Regions from separate parts of the Halanaerocella petrolearia genome, predicted to be linked through region 2. Evidence: riboswitches for the same ligand, from Rfam matches in the RefSeq annotation. Region 2 holds a riboswitch; each other region holds the start of a gene.
What was found. Region 2 has a riboswitch for lysine ahead of lysA (diaminopimelate decarboxylase). Riboswitches for the same ligand answer to the same signal wherever they lie in the genome.

Region 1 (4,277 bases), 570 kb from region 2:
AAAAAATTTACTACAGTAAGTTGTGCTAAGTGTGGTTATACTGAACTCTTTAAAGCAGATAGTAGTACTTTAAGTAATATTTTTGATTTCTTCTCTTAAATAAAGCAAACTTAATAATATTGGAGTGAAATTTATGCTAGGAATTATTCCTATAGCTATAGCATTAGCTTTAGATGCTTTTGGTGTAGCATTAGGTATAGGTTGTGGAAGTAAGATAAGTTCTAAAGAAAGGTTTGGATTGATATTTTCTTTTGGACTGTTTCAGTTTTTGTTTTCCTTTACAGGAGCGATAGTTGGTAATTATATTGATAGTAATTTGTTTAATATTAGTAGTTCTGTAAGTGGAATTATTATCCTTTTACTAGGTTTATTGTTGCTAAAAGAAGGCTATGAAAATGATGAAACTTGTCTTTATAGAAAAATTGAATTAGCTACTTATATTATTTTAGGTGTCAGCGTTAGTATTGATGCTTTAGGCGTAGGATTTTCAATACTATATAATTTAAATATATCTGCAATTATTGCTAAGACAATAGTTATCGGGTTGATCTGTTCTATTTTAACTTTTATCTCCTTTGTGATCGTTAATTATATCAAAAATTTTATGATAGTCGAAAAGTATGCTGATTATTTAGGAGGACTAATTTTAGTAGTTTTTGGTTTAAAAATGATTTTTTTATAAGAACTCCCAATCTGGGAGTTCTTATTGTATTTTAGTGCAGAATTTCTTATGAAACTAATTATATAAATAAATGTTAATCAAGATAGATTAGTTATTTTATTTTTAACATTTTTTAAGTTAATGCATAAGTTATAGTAAAAGAAAAGGGGGTTGAAAACATGGGTGGAACTTATGATGATGGAGCTTATGTTGTATTTTTAATCCTTATCTTATTATTGTTAGGATCTGATTATTAAGCTAATAGAGGGGCTGGGGATTATCTTCTAGCCCTTACATACTCCTATTCTTTCCCGGGCCAACTTAGCCCGGGCTCTTATTTTGAATGATAATTATCTTCGTTTAATAAAGCCCATAAGTCTTCCTAAAACAAAAGCTCCAGCTGCTGTAAGGATTAAAGTTGGATAATAATTATCTTCTTTAGGATCTTGCATAGTCTTACTAAGTTGATCTTTAACTCTGCTTAACATCATTTTAGAGCCTCCTTTCACAACTATTATTATTTTATCCTGGTTACTAACAGATTATCCTATCGCAAATATTGTAAAAATGTAATTTAAAGTTATCTATCAACTAAAGGCAAATTATGTAATTGCATCACTTTTATAAATATAATATAATTAATATGGTAAAAATAAATAAAGTAGGTATGGTTGCAGCATTCTTATTTTAAGGAGGAAAACTAGATGAAGTTTAAAGTAGTAGCTTGGGCTTTAATATTAGTCTTTATAGTTAGTGGTTGTAATTTAAACCAAGGCGAATTGATTTATAAAAATCCAGAAGAATTAATAGGTAAAGAATTGACAGAAGATTTTCTGACTAAAAAACAAGTGGATGTAATTAATCCTAGTAATGTAGCTAAAGCAAGACAAGAGTTACGTGGTATTAAAAATTTAAAAGTAGAAGAAGGACTGGCTATTTATACTACTTTAGGAGAACGCCCTTCAGGAGGTTTTGAAATAGAGATAAAAGAGATTCGAAAGAAAGCTGACAAGCTATTTGTGACTGTTAAAGCAGTTGGCCCAGCAGCTAATCAAGCTGTAATTCAAGTTATTACTTATCCCTATGATATTATTAAATTACCTTCTGTAGAAATAACAGAGATCAATAAGATTATCTTTTTATCTACAAATAAAGAAAAATTGGAAAGTATAGAAGTAAATAACTAAATTATAGGGAATTATTAATAAATATTATCTTTTGTTTGCACAGATAACTTATGTATGTTATACTACTTTAGGAAAATAAAAAAGAGATAGGGGAGCAGTTATCAAAAGTATCTCAGGAGAAAGGGATAACTGCCGAAACAATGAATTGATTCATTGTTGGGCTTGTATCCAAATAGGTGCAAGACTGTCATTATTAGTGGAGCACTATCTTACTTATTGTTAGTATTATCTAACTCTGGTGAGTAACTCTACCAGAGTTTTTTTATTATGATTACAAAATTTAAGGGGGAAAAAGTGTGGAAAGTTATGGTTGGTTGTCGTTATTACCACCATTATTAGCTATTATTTTAGCTTGGTGGAGTAAAGAAGTATTAGTTTCATTATTTGCTGGTCTATTTGTAGGAGCAACGGTTATAGCAGATTTTAATCCACTAGTAGGTTTTATGAAGACACTTGATACGTATATTGTAGGTGCTTTAACTGATTCTTGGAATGCTTCGATATTATTATTCTTACTTACATTATCAGGTATGGTAGGGATTATTACTAAGTCAGGAGCTACAAATGCAATTGCAGACTTTATAGCTAAAAAGGCTAAAACAGCTAAAAGAGCTCAATTAGCTACTTGGATTATGGGACTTTTAATCTTCTTTGATGATTATGCTAATAGTCTAATTGTAGGTACAACAATGCGGTCTATTACTGATAAATTGAAGGTATCTCGAGAAAAATTAGCTTATATTGTAGACTGTACTGCAGCACCTGTCACTAGTATGGCCTTTATCTCTACATGGGTTGGTTATGAGATGGGATTAATTCAAGATGCTTTTACAAAGTTAGGTATTGAACAGAATGTTTATTCTACTTTCTTAAAGACAGTTCCTTATCGATTTTATAGTATTTTGGCTCTATTTATGGTTCTAATAATCGTTATGACTGGAAAAGACTTTGGGCCAATGTATAAAGCTGAAAAGAGAGCACGAAATACAGGAAAAGTCTTAGCTGATGGTGCTACTCCTATGGCTTCAGAAGAATTGACAGATATGGAGTATAAAGAAGATAATAGTATGCAGTGGTATGATGCTTTTATTCCTATTATTTCAGTTATTGCAATCTCACTATTTGGCTTATGGTATAATGGTGGTGGATTAGACCCAGCAGTAAGTATTAGAGATGCTTTTGGTAATGCAGATTCTAGTGTTGTTTTATTATGGTCTTCCTTTAGTGGTACTTTAATTGCAGGAGTATTAGGGTTAATTAAAGGTAATCTATCAGTAGAAGAAGTAGTAGATGGTTGGGTAGATGGAGCTAAAGCTTTAGCTGTTGCCTGTGGTATTTTAGTTTTAGCTTGGTCACTAGGAACAGTTATAGATAAATTAGGAACAGCTGATTATATTGTAGCTTTGACTAAGGATCTAATTCCTCCATTTTTAATTCCAACAATGATGTTCTTAATTCCAGGAGTCGTAGCCTTTGCAACAGGTACTTCATGGGGGACAAATGCAATTATTATGCCGTTAGCGATTCCTATGGCTTATCAATTTGGTGCTCCTATGTTACCTACAATTGGAGCAGTTTTAACTGGATGTGTATTAGGAGATCATTGTAGTCCAATTTCTGATACTACAATTATGTCTTCTACAGCTTCTGCTGCGGATCATATTGATCATGTTAATACACAGCTACCTTATGCTATTACAGTAGGAATAGTATCAGTCTTATTTGGATTTTTACCAGCTGGTTTTGGACTGCCTTATTGGGCAACTTTCCCATTATTAACTTTAGGAATTATTGTTCTGTATCTAGTTGTTAATTTCTATGGTGAGAAAGTGGAAAAGACTACAATTGAAACTGAAGATAAGTTTGTAGCTTAAAAAACAGTACAGGATCAATCCTGTACTGTTTTTTTCTTTTTTTGATAAAAATAAACTTTAATCTCGTAATAAAGAGTCTTCTTAAGAATACAATTGTATAAAAGGTTAAGGAGGAAATCAAATGAGATTAAAGCAGAATATTACTTTGATTTTCCTAATCACCTGTTTAATATCCTTTATTATTGGAGTAGATGCTTTAGATATTTTATCTTTTCCTACCACTAAAACTTCATTACCAGGAAAAGAAATTAAAGTTATTAAACCACAATTACCTATTCAGCAGCAGGATAATGTAGAAATCATCTGGGATGTATCAGGAAGTATGTGGGCCAAAGTAGATAATAGTAATAAACTTTCTATTTCTAGAAAAGTAATTAAAACTATAGTCAATCAATTACCTCATAAAGTAAAGTTAGGAATCAGAGTTTTTGGTAGTAAGATAGATAAGAATAATCAATCAGTACTGGCTATTCCATTAGGAAGGAATAATCATAAAGAATTACTTGGTCTTGTTAATCAAGTAATTCCAGCAGGGAAATCACCTATAGGTTTAAA
Region 2 (4,277 bases):
ATATTATCACTATTACTACGACCAATAACCAAAACTTTATCTTCACCTGCAAACTTAATTACAACAAATAAAGCATCACAATTATGTAATTCATTTAACTTATGGGCCAACAAGGCAATATCAGGAATATACTCCTCCACTTCAGCCTGAAAAGTATCAATCTTTAAGCCTTTAACTGAAATCTGGTGTAAAGAATCTAATAATTTATTAAATAACTTCTGTTGTTTACGATCTAGAGAGTAATCTATATACTCTTCAACAATCTCTAAGTTGGCCCCTTGCTCTAATAAAGAAGCTACAACTTGAACATCTAAAGAAGTAGTTGATTGATAAATCAAACTTCCTGTATCTTCATAAATTCCCAATGCAAATAAAGTCGCTTCAAAAGAAGTAATCTCTACCTCCTGCTGTAACAATTTCTCTACTAAGATAGTAGTCGTAGCTCCAACAGACTTAATAATTTTATCATCATCAACAGCTGTATTCTCCTGATGATGATCATAGATCAATATATCAACCTGCTCCTTTTCAAATAAATCAGCTAACGAACCTGTCCTAGCAGGTAGATCATTATCCACCATAATAACTCTTTCTACCTCTGGTTTATCTATATCACTAACTCGTTTAATAGGAATTCTATCTTTATAAAGAGCCATAAAGTTCTTTACATTATTAGCTAACTTACCTGAAAAAACCATTCTAGCTTCTGGATATAACTTCTTTGCTGCTACCATAGCAGCCAATCCATCAAAATCAGTTCGCTGGTGACTAGTGATTATTTCCATTTTATCACCCTTTTATTAGTTTACAATTTACAGTTAAATTCAAAAATAATTATAATAAAAATTACTTTCTATCCCTTGTTATTTATTATTTATTATTCACTAATCATCTTATTAAATTATTGATATAAAGTGGCACTTTCGTGCCACGGTTATTAGCCATATGCTATGATTCGTGAGCTGAATCAAAATCATAAATGCAATAAAATCCCTAGAATATAGAATTCATAGTGAATTAAGTTTTGAATTAGCTAATAGCACATAGCAGACAGCTGATAGCTGTGTCACTAAAAGTGACACACCTTATTATTATACCATAAAAGGTGACAGAAAAAAAGTAGAGCGCCCTAAGGCGCCCTTACTAGTTTATAAATTTAATTATTTATTACTAATTACTTTAATCGTTCTGGTACTACATCATTAGCTATTAGATCTTTATAATTTTCAGGCTTAACAATCCAGTCTACACTATCTTCACTTAATAATAAGACTCCTGGTCTAGTTAAACCATTATAATTACTACTCATAGCATAACCATAAGCTCCTGTGCAAGAAGTCAATAATAGATCACCAGACTCTGCTTTAGGCAATTCAATATCCTTAATTAAAATATCACCAGATTCACAACACTTACCTGTAATTGTTACTTCCTCTTCTGGATCTTGATCTGCTTTATTAACTATAGTAGCTTCATATTCAGCATCATAAAGAGCAGGTCTAATATTATCTGGCATACCACCATCAACAGCAACATACTTTCTAATATCAGGAATCTCTTTTACCGAACCTACGCGATAAAGTGTAGAACCAGCAGTACCAATAATAGACCGCCCTGGTTCATTAATAATCTTTGGTAGTGGCATATCTAATCTTTCACATGTATCTTTAATTGTTTCTGTTACAATCCGAGCATAATCATCAATACTTGGCTTATTCTCTTCTTCAGTATAAGGAATACCAATTCCACCACCTAAGTTTAACTTCTCCATTACTAACCCTGTCTCTTCTTTAACTTCCTCAACAAAGTCCATCATAATCTCAATTGCCTTACCAAATGACTTCAGCTTAAAGATTTGAGAACCAATATGACAATGTAATCCTGTCAATTTAACATTATCTAGCTCTTTAGCATCTTTGATTACCTCTAGAGCTAAACCATTTTGAACTCCTACTCCAAATTTAGAATCTGTCTGTCCAGTCTGAATATAACTATGAGTGTGAGCTTCAATACCTGGTGTAACTCTAAGTAGAATCTCCTGCACTACTCCATGTTTACCAGCTAATTGATTTAATAACTCCAACTCATACTGATTATCGACTACAAAAGTACCTACTTCTGCATCTAAAGCCATTTCAATTTCATCAGGTGTCTTATTATTACCATGAAAATAAAGCTTTTCTACTGGAAAGTCAGCCTCTAAAGCTGTATATAACTCTCCTCCTGATACAATATCTAAACCTAATCCTTCTTGGTCAATAATCTTAGCCATTGCTACAGATAAGAAGGCCTTACTAGCATATAAAGTCTCCGAATTAGGATACCACTTCTCAAAAGACTCTCTGTAAGCACGACAGTTATTCCTGATTTCAGCTTCATCTAATATATATAGCGCTGTTCCATATTCCTCGGCAATATCCTCTAAGTCATGACCAGCAATCTCTAAAGTTCCCTTCTCATTAATCTCCATTGTTCCTTGTAATTTCATAATCTATACTCCTTTCTCCCTACTCTATATTACTATTTTCTCACACTAATTTTTGATTACTAATAATAAAAAATGGTTATGAGCCAACTTATCTCATAACCGTATCCCAGTCCTAAAATAGCTCTCCACAGAAATGGCAGTAATATAACTATTAGTTATATTACCAACTCTAAAAGCTGGTAATCTCTTTTAGAGCTTCGGCAATAATCCCTTTCCTTCTAATTCTACGCTTAACCTTAGCTTCTTAGAAGTACTGATAATTGTTGCTCCTCTATCGTTTTATTCAGTTGGAAATAGCTTAACATAATTAGTCTATCTTGTCAAACCTTTTTGAAATTAATTATCAATTATTTGGCTATTCTTTGATACTAACTGTTTCTTTACAATCAGGAAACTGGCTACATCCCCAAAACTGACCATACTTTCCTTCTTCAATCTCCATTTTACTGCCACATTTAGGACAGATTTCTCCTACAATCTTTGTCTGCTTATTAGTATCTTTCTTCTCTGGTTCTGAGTTCTTCACCTTTCTTTTTTCACTCTGTTGACAGAATCCTATATCTACTAAGTACTGATTTAAAGTCCTTCGATTAACTATTTCAACTCCTAATATAGTAGCTGTCTTATTAACATCATTAGAAAGTTTATTAGTAGTTGTTACAATCCAGACTTCATCACAATCATAAAATAAGTAACATAACGTTATCAAATAAATAATACCGGATACTTGCAAGAAGAAGGTTGATTTAAATAAAAAGCTAGCTTCAAGCGAATAGTTTAAGCTATAATCAATTATATCGTTGATTTGAAAATCTTTAATCAAATTAATTATTCCCTTCAAGCTAACTCTACTTATTAACTCTTGACTTAAGCTAATTAAATAATGAAAAACACTTATCCAGTAGCAACTTCTTTGGAAACTCCATAATAGTTAGTTCCCCAAACACCTATCAAAATTAATAAAGCTCCTACTAAATGAAACCAGTAAAAAGGTTCTCCTCGAAATACTACTCCTGCTACTATTGAAACTACAGTCGTAAAGTTAGTAAAGACAGCAGACTGATAAGGCTCTAACTTAGAAAGCATAAAATTAACCATAAAGAAGGCTGCTACTGATGATAATATTCCTAAATAAATGATTGCCATTAAAACTTTTGAATTTCTTAAAGGAGCAAAATACTGGGCCAACTGCCCTTGATTAAGATGTTGAATAATAGCTACTCCATTAAAGAATAAAGCCCCAATCCACATCATAACATATGTTATTTCCACTGGTTTAAATTCTAGAGAGGATTTACGAGACAGAATATTATAGAATCCAGCCGACAAAACTGCACCTAATAAGAATAAAATACCTCCTAGCTGACCACTAAACTTTAAACTTCCTTTCATAACAATAATAAATAATACTCCCACCACTGAAGAAATAATAAATCCAATCTGTTTTAAGGCTGGTCTTTCATTAAGAAAGATAGCCGCTAAAATAGTAACACTTACAGGAATTAATGCTATCATCATTCCTGCTTCAGAAGAGGTAGTTAACCTAATCCCTACTGTTTCACAGATAAAATAAATTACTGGTTGAAAGAAACTTAATAAGAATAATAATCTAATATTCTTTTCTTTAAAATCCAGTTTAATAATTCCCATTATATTTAATATAGTAAGTAATAATGTAGCTATAGCAAATCTAAAACCTAACAGATGAAAAGTACTAATAACTGATAATGCTTCTTTAGTAAATATAAAAGAAAAACCAAAGATTACTGACACAAGTAATCCACACAAA
Region 3 (4,277 bases), 130 kb from region 2:
AGTATCAACAATTAAATCCATTCTAGCTACCAATGAATTAGGCTTTCCATTTGGATTATCTTGACCAAAAGGAACAAAATAAATGTAAGGTGTATTCAAAACTAAACCTAAATTTTTAGCATTATTGCCTAAAGCATCATTAGTAGCAATCGATAATACTACTGGTCGGCTATTTCTCAATTGGGCTTTAACAGCCATAGTTACTGTAGTATCAGTAATACCATTAGCAATCTTAGCTGTAGTATTTCCTGTACAAGGAGCAACAATTAATATATCTAATAGCTCTTGCGGGCCAATTGGCTCAGCCTCTGGAATAGTAGTAATCGGTTCATTACCAGTAATATCAACTACCTTCTCTTGCCATTCTTGAGCAGTACCAAATCTAGTATCATCTTCTTGAACTGCACCAGATAAGATAGGATAAACATTGGCCCCTTGCTTGACTAAATCTTTCATAGCTGGCATTACCTTAGCTAATGTACAATGAGAACCTGTCAGAGCAAAACCAACTGTCTTATCAGCAAAATCCACAGACAAGCACCTCCCTATTGATAAAGCTATGAGTCTTGAGCTGTGAGCTCTTAGTTTTAACTCACGACTCATTACTCACTACTCCTGACTTAATAACCGAGGGATAACATTACCTAAAATCTGTCCTGCACTATCAGGGGCTACCTTACCAGGCAATCCTAGAGCCAACTCTGCTTGAATCCCTAACTTCTGGGCAACATCAAAGTCTGTACCTCCAGGAGCAGAAGCCAAATCAATAATTAATGTTTCTTGCTTAACCTCTTTAAGTACTTCTTCATCTAAAACTAAGGCTGGTGCTGTATTAAAGATAAAATCAGCTTTACTAATCTCACTAATTAAATCTTTAAAGTGGACTGGCACTAGTCCCATTTCAGAAGCCCTAGCTAAATCTTTAGGTTTACGAGCTACTCCAAAAGTATTACTGCCTAATCCTTTTAGCATTCTAGCTAAAGTTAAGCCTACTCGACCTAATCCCAAAACAAAAGAATTATTATTATGAAGATTAATTGGGGCTTCTCTAATAGCCAACTCTATAGCACCTTCAGCAGTAGGAATAGCATTTAAAATAGCTACTTCATCTAAAGCAGCTAATTCAATTAATTCTATATCATACTTTTGGCACCATTCTTTAATCTTAGGTTTAGCAAAACCAATAAAGAATTTAGCACCTGCCTGTAACCTAGCAAAAAATTCTTCTGTTAAAGAAATATCCTCTTCTACAAAAGTCTTTTTTATCTGATATTGTTTATTAGTTCCTGTCATTGGTGCAATTACTGCATCGAATTTAGTAGATATTTCTTGTAATGAGTCAACTGTTTTAATTCCTTTAGATTCAACTTTAGGCTGTCCTAAAACTTCAACATCAGCCCCACTTGTTTGTAGTATAGACAACAACTTAACTTCTCTGTCATCTCCACCTAATAGAGCAATCCTTTTACCTTCTAGATTATAGTCCACTATCTATCCCCCTTTCTCTAAATCATTATATGTAACTTTATCTTAGTAAGTGCTTGTCTATTTAAAATTTATTTTATAAATCAATTAAATTATCTAATCCGTAAACTACTCCTTCAATCTCAGACAACTTTCTAATTGCCAATTCAACTCCAGGCATAAAAGACTTTCGATTAATTGAATCATGCTTGATACTTAAAGTCTGTCCTTCTCCTCCAAAAATGACTTCTTGGTGAGCTACTAATCCAGGTAGTCGAACACTATGAATGTTAATATCATCATGTTCTCCACCACGAGCCCCTTCTAACTCTTCTACTTCTGCTACTTTCTGCTCTGGTTTATCTAAATTCTGGCTAATTAATTCAGCTGTCTTAATAGCTGTACCTGATGGAGCATCTAACTTGTTATCATGATGTAACTCAATAATCTCTACATCATCCATAAACTCAGCTGCCTTCTGAGCAAAGTTCATCATCAAAATAGCTCCAATAGCAAAGTTAGGTGCAATTACTACCTTATTTTGCTTCTGATTCCAACCTTCAATTTTAGCTAAATCAGGTTCTGTAATTCCAGTTGTTCCAACTACAAGGTCTATCTGATGGTCTAAAACAGTCTTAATCTGTTCCATTACTACCTGCGGATTAGTAAAATCAACTACTACATCAGGCTTAACTTGCTCTAAAGTAGTCGCTAAATCTTCAGTTATTTCCATAGGTTCTTCATCTAAACCTAAAATTTGATGGATATCTTCTCCAATATCCTCTCTATCAACTGCTCCTACTAACTCAAAATCATCTACTTCTGAAATCATTTCTACTACTGCTTGGCCCATTCTACCATTGGCCCCAGAAACTACAATTTCAGTTACCACTCTATCACTCCTTTATTTAAAAGTAATACCTATAACAAAAGCGATTGGTAGCTACCAATCGCTTCAAATTTCGAAACGATAAGATAGCACAACACTAGCGCTTCTAGTGACAGTATTGTATCTCTTAAATACAACCCCAACCTAATCTAATTATCAACTAAATTAGGTTTCGGCAATAATTCCTTTTACTATAGTTCAAAGCTGACTTGCTCCCTATAGTTACTGATAATTATTGCTCCTCAATCTTACCCTCATTATTAAATTCTATTACGTTGTCTATTACATTGTCTAATATTTAATTAACTTTGTCAAGCCTTCTTAGAATTTTTCTAAAGGTAGATCAATAATGACTATTTCACTGCCTACTTTTACTACTGAATCCCAAGGAATCTCTAACTCTTGCTTTCTACCTACCATTCCAAAAAGGCCTCTTTGATTAGGAATTAAAATTGACTCTAGAGCCCCAGTTTTAGTATTAAAGATTAAGTCGGTATTATTAATTAAGCCTAACCGCTCCCCATTATGTAAATTTACAATCTCTTTCCCCTGTAGTTGACTTAATCTCATTCATTGACCCTCCTCGGGGCAAGCCCACGAGGATTCTTAGGCTGAGAGTGTAACCACTACTCATATATAGCAAGTCTAAAATACAAGACCTGCTATGTAAACTCCTAAGCATAACTTCCCGTCAGCCCAACGGTACAAATCCTAAGTGGTACTTGCCTTAATTTTTAATCCTTCATTTAAAATATTTTTACTAGCGTTAATATCTCTATCGTGCACTTCGCCACATTCAGAACATTCCCACTTTCTAACTTTTTAAAGATTTAATTGCTAAATTAGATAATCTTTCTAAAGAAACTAGAATACCTAAATCTAAATTGCTTGATGAGGCTATTAAGGACTTACTTAAAAAACATAAAGAATAAGGTCAAGACCGTCCACTCTTACTTACCACAGGGCATTATCAAGGGAGACCATTGCTATAATAAATTCACCACAGTAGTTTGCGAGTGGACTTAACTTCTATCACTCCTTTAATTAACTTTGAATCTTTCTACTAAGTTTTGTAACTCCTGGGCCAACTCAGCCAGTTCTTGAGCTGAATAGGTTACTTCCTGAGACATACTATTAATCTCTTCTGAAGCTTTTTTAGCTTGATTACTATTTTGAGCCAAGTTCTGAGCTCCAGCAGCAGTCTGTTGAATCTGAGCTGATGTCTCCTGAATAGCATTCTTAATCTGAGCAAAGACTTCTTCTGTCTCTCTAGCTACTTCCTTCCCTGATTCAACTTTATCTTCTACTTGATTAATAAATTCTAAACCAGCTTTTGACTTAGCTTGTGTTTCCTGAATCAAGTCTGCTATCTTTTCAGTAGCCTGAGTAGTTTCATTAGCCAACTCTCTAATTTCATCAGCTACTACAGCAAATCCCTGTCCTTGCCCACCTTTACAAGTTCCATCAGTAGAACTTGCTCTTGCCGCCTCAATAGCTGCATTTAAAGCAAGTAAATTAGTCTGATCAGCAATATTACTGATCATTTCTACAATCTGATCAATCTCCTGTGATTTATTATCTAACTCATTAATTACTGTTACAGCCTTAGTTACAGTCTGATTAATATCCTCCATACTGGATAGAGTCTGTTGTATATTTTGATTACCAACTTGAGCTTGTGAACTAGCTTCTTGAGCCAAACTAGTTACTTCTTGGCTACTAGCTGAAATCTGATCAATACTAGCCGTTATCTCCTCTAAGTTTTGATTATTCGTCTCAATAATTGCATTCCCTTCTTGAGCCGAAGCAGATAACTCCTCACTATAAGCCGATAAATCCTCACTAGTATCTATTATACTAGTTACTAACCTTCTCTGTTGCTTAGTACCGCGACTGAAAGCATCTGCCAAAATCCCTAACTCAT

Region 1: another riboswitch for lysine. It lies ahead of ACYQ39_RS01445 (Na+/H+ antiporter NhaC family protein); the one in region 2 lies ahead of lysA (diaminopimelate decarboxylase).
Region 3: another riboswitch for lysine. It lies ahead of dapB (4-hydroxy-tetrahydrodipicolinate reductase); the one in region 2 lies ahead of lysA (diaminopimelate decarboxylase).

What each region holds. Positions count from the first base shown of each region.
Region 1 covers NZ_BAAHXW010000001.1:269,819-274,095, reverse strand. Annotated here, with positions in the region: gene ACYQ39_RS01465 (zinc ribbon domain-containing protein) at 1-99, shown strand, start outside; gene ACYQ39_RS01460 (manganese efflux pump MntP) at 134-682, shown strand; gene ACYQ39_RS01455 (hypothetical protein) at 1,012-1,152, opposite strand; gene ACYQ39_RS01450 (protease complex subunit PrcB family protein) at 1,366-1,848, shown strand; lysine riboswitch at 1,928-2,063, shown strand; gene ACYQ39_RS01445 (Na+/H+ antiporter NhaC family protein) at 2,145-3,722, shown strand; gene ACYQ39_RS01440 (vWA domain-containing protein) at 3,844-4,277, shown strand, end outside.
Region 2 covers NZ_BAAHXW010000001.1:839,972-844,248, forward strand. Annotated here, with positions in the region: gene ACYQ39_RS04280 (CBS domain-containing protein) at 1-785, opposite strand, end outside; gene lysA (diaminopimelate decarboxylase) at 1,175-2,488, opposite strand; lysine riboswitch at 2,599-2,770, opposite strand; gene ACYQ39_RS04290 (topoisomerase DNA-binding C4 zinc finger domain-containing protein) at 2,844-3,311, opposite strand; gene ACYQ39_RS04295 (DMT family transporter) at 3,383-4,277, opposite strand, start outside.
Region 3 covers NZ_BAAHXW010000001.1:708,139-712,415, forward strand. Annotated here, with positions in the region: gene ACYQ39_RS03605 (dipicolinate synthase subunit B) at 1-531, opposite strand, end outside; gene dpsA (dipicolinate synthase subunit DpsA) at 610-1,488, opposite strand; gene dapB (4-hydroxy-tetrahydrodipicolinate reductase) at 1,562-2,356, opposite strand; lysine riboswitch at 2,433-2,607, opposite strand; gene ACYQ39_RS03620 (YlmC/YmxH family sporulation protein) at 2,675-2,923, opposite strand; partial or broken gene ACYQ39_RS03625 (zinc ribbon domain-containing protein) at 3,065-3,163, opposite strand; partial or broken gene ACYQ39_RS03630 (ribbon-helix-helix domain-containing protein) at 3,184-3,285, shown strand; gene ACYQ39_RS03635 (methyl-accepting chemotaxis protein) at 3,394-4,277, opposite strand, start outside.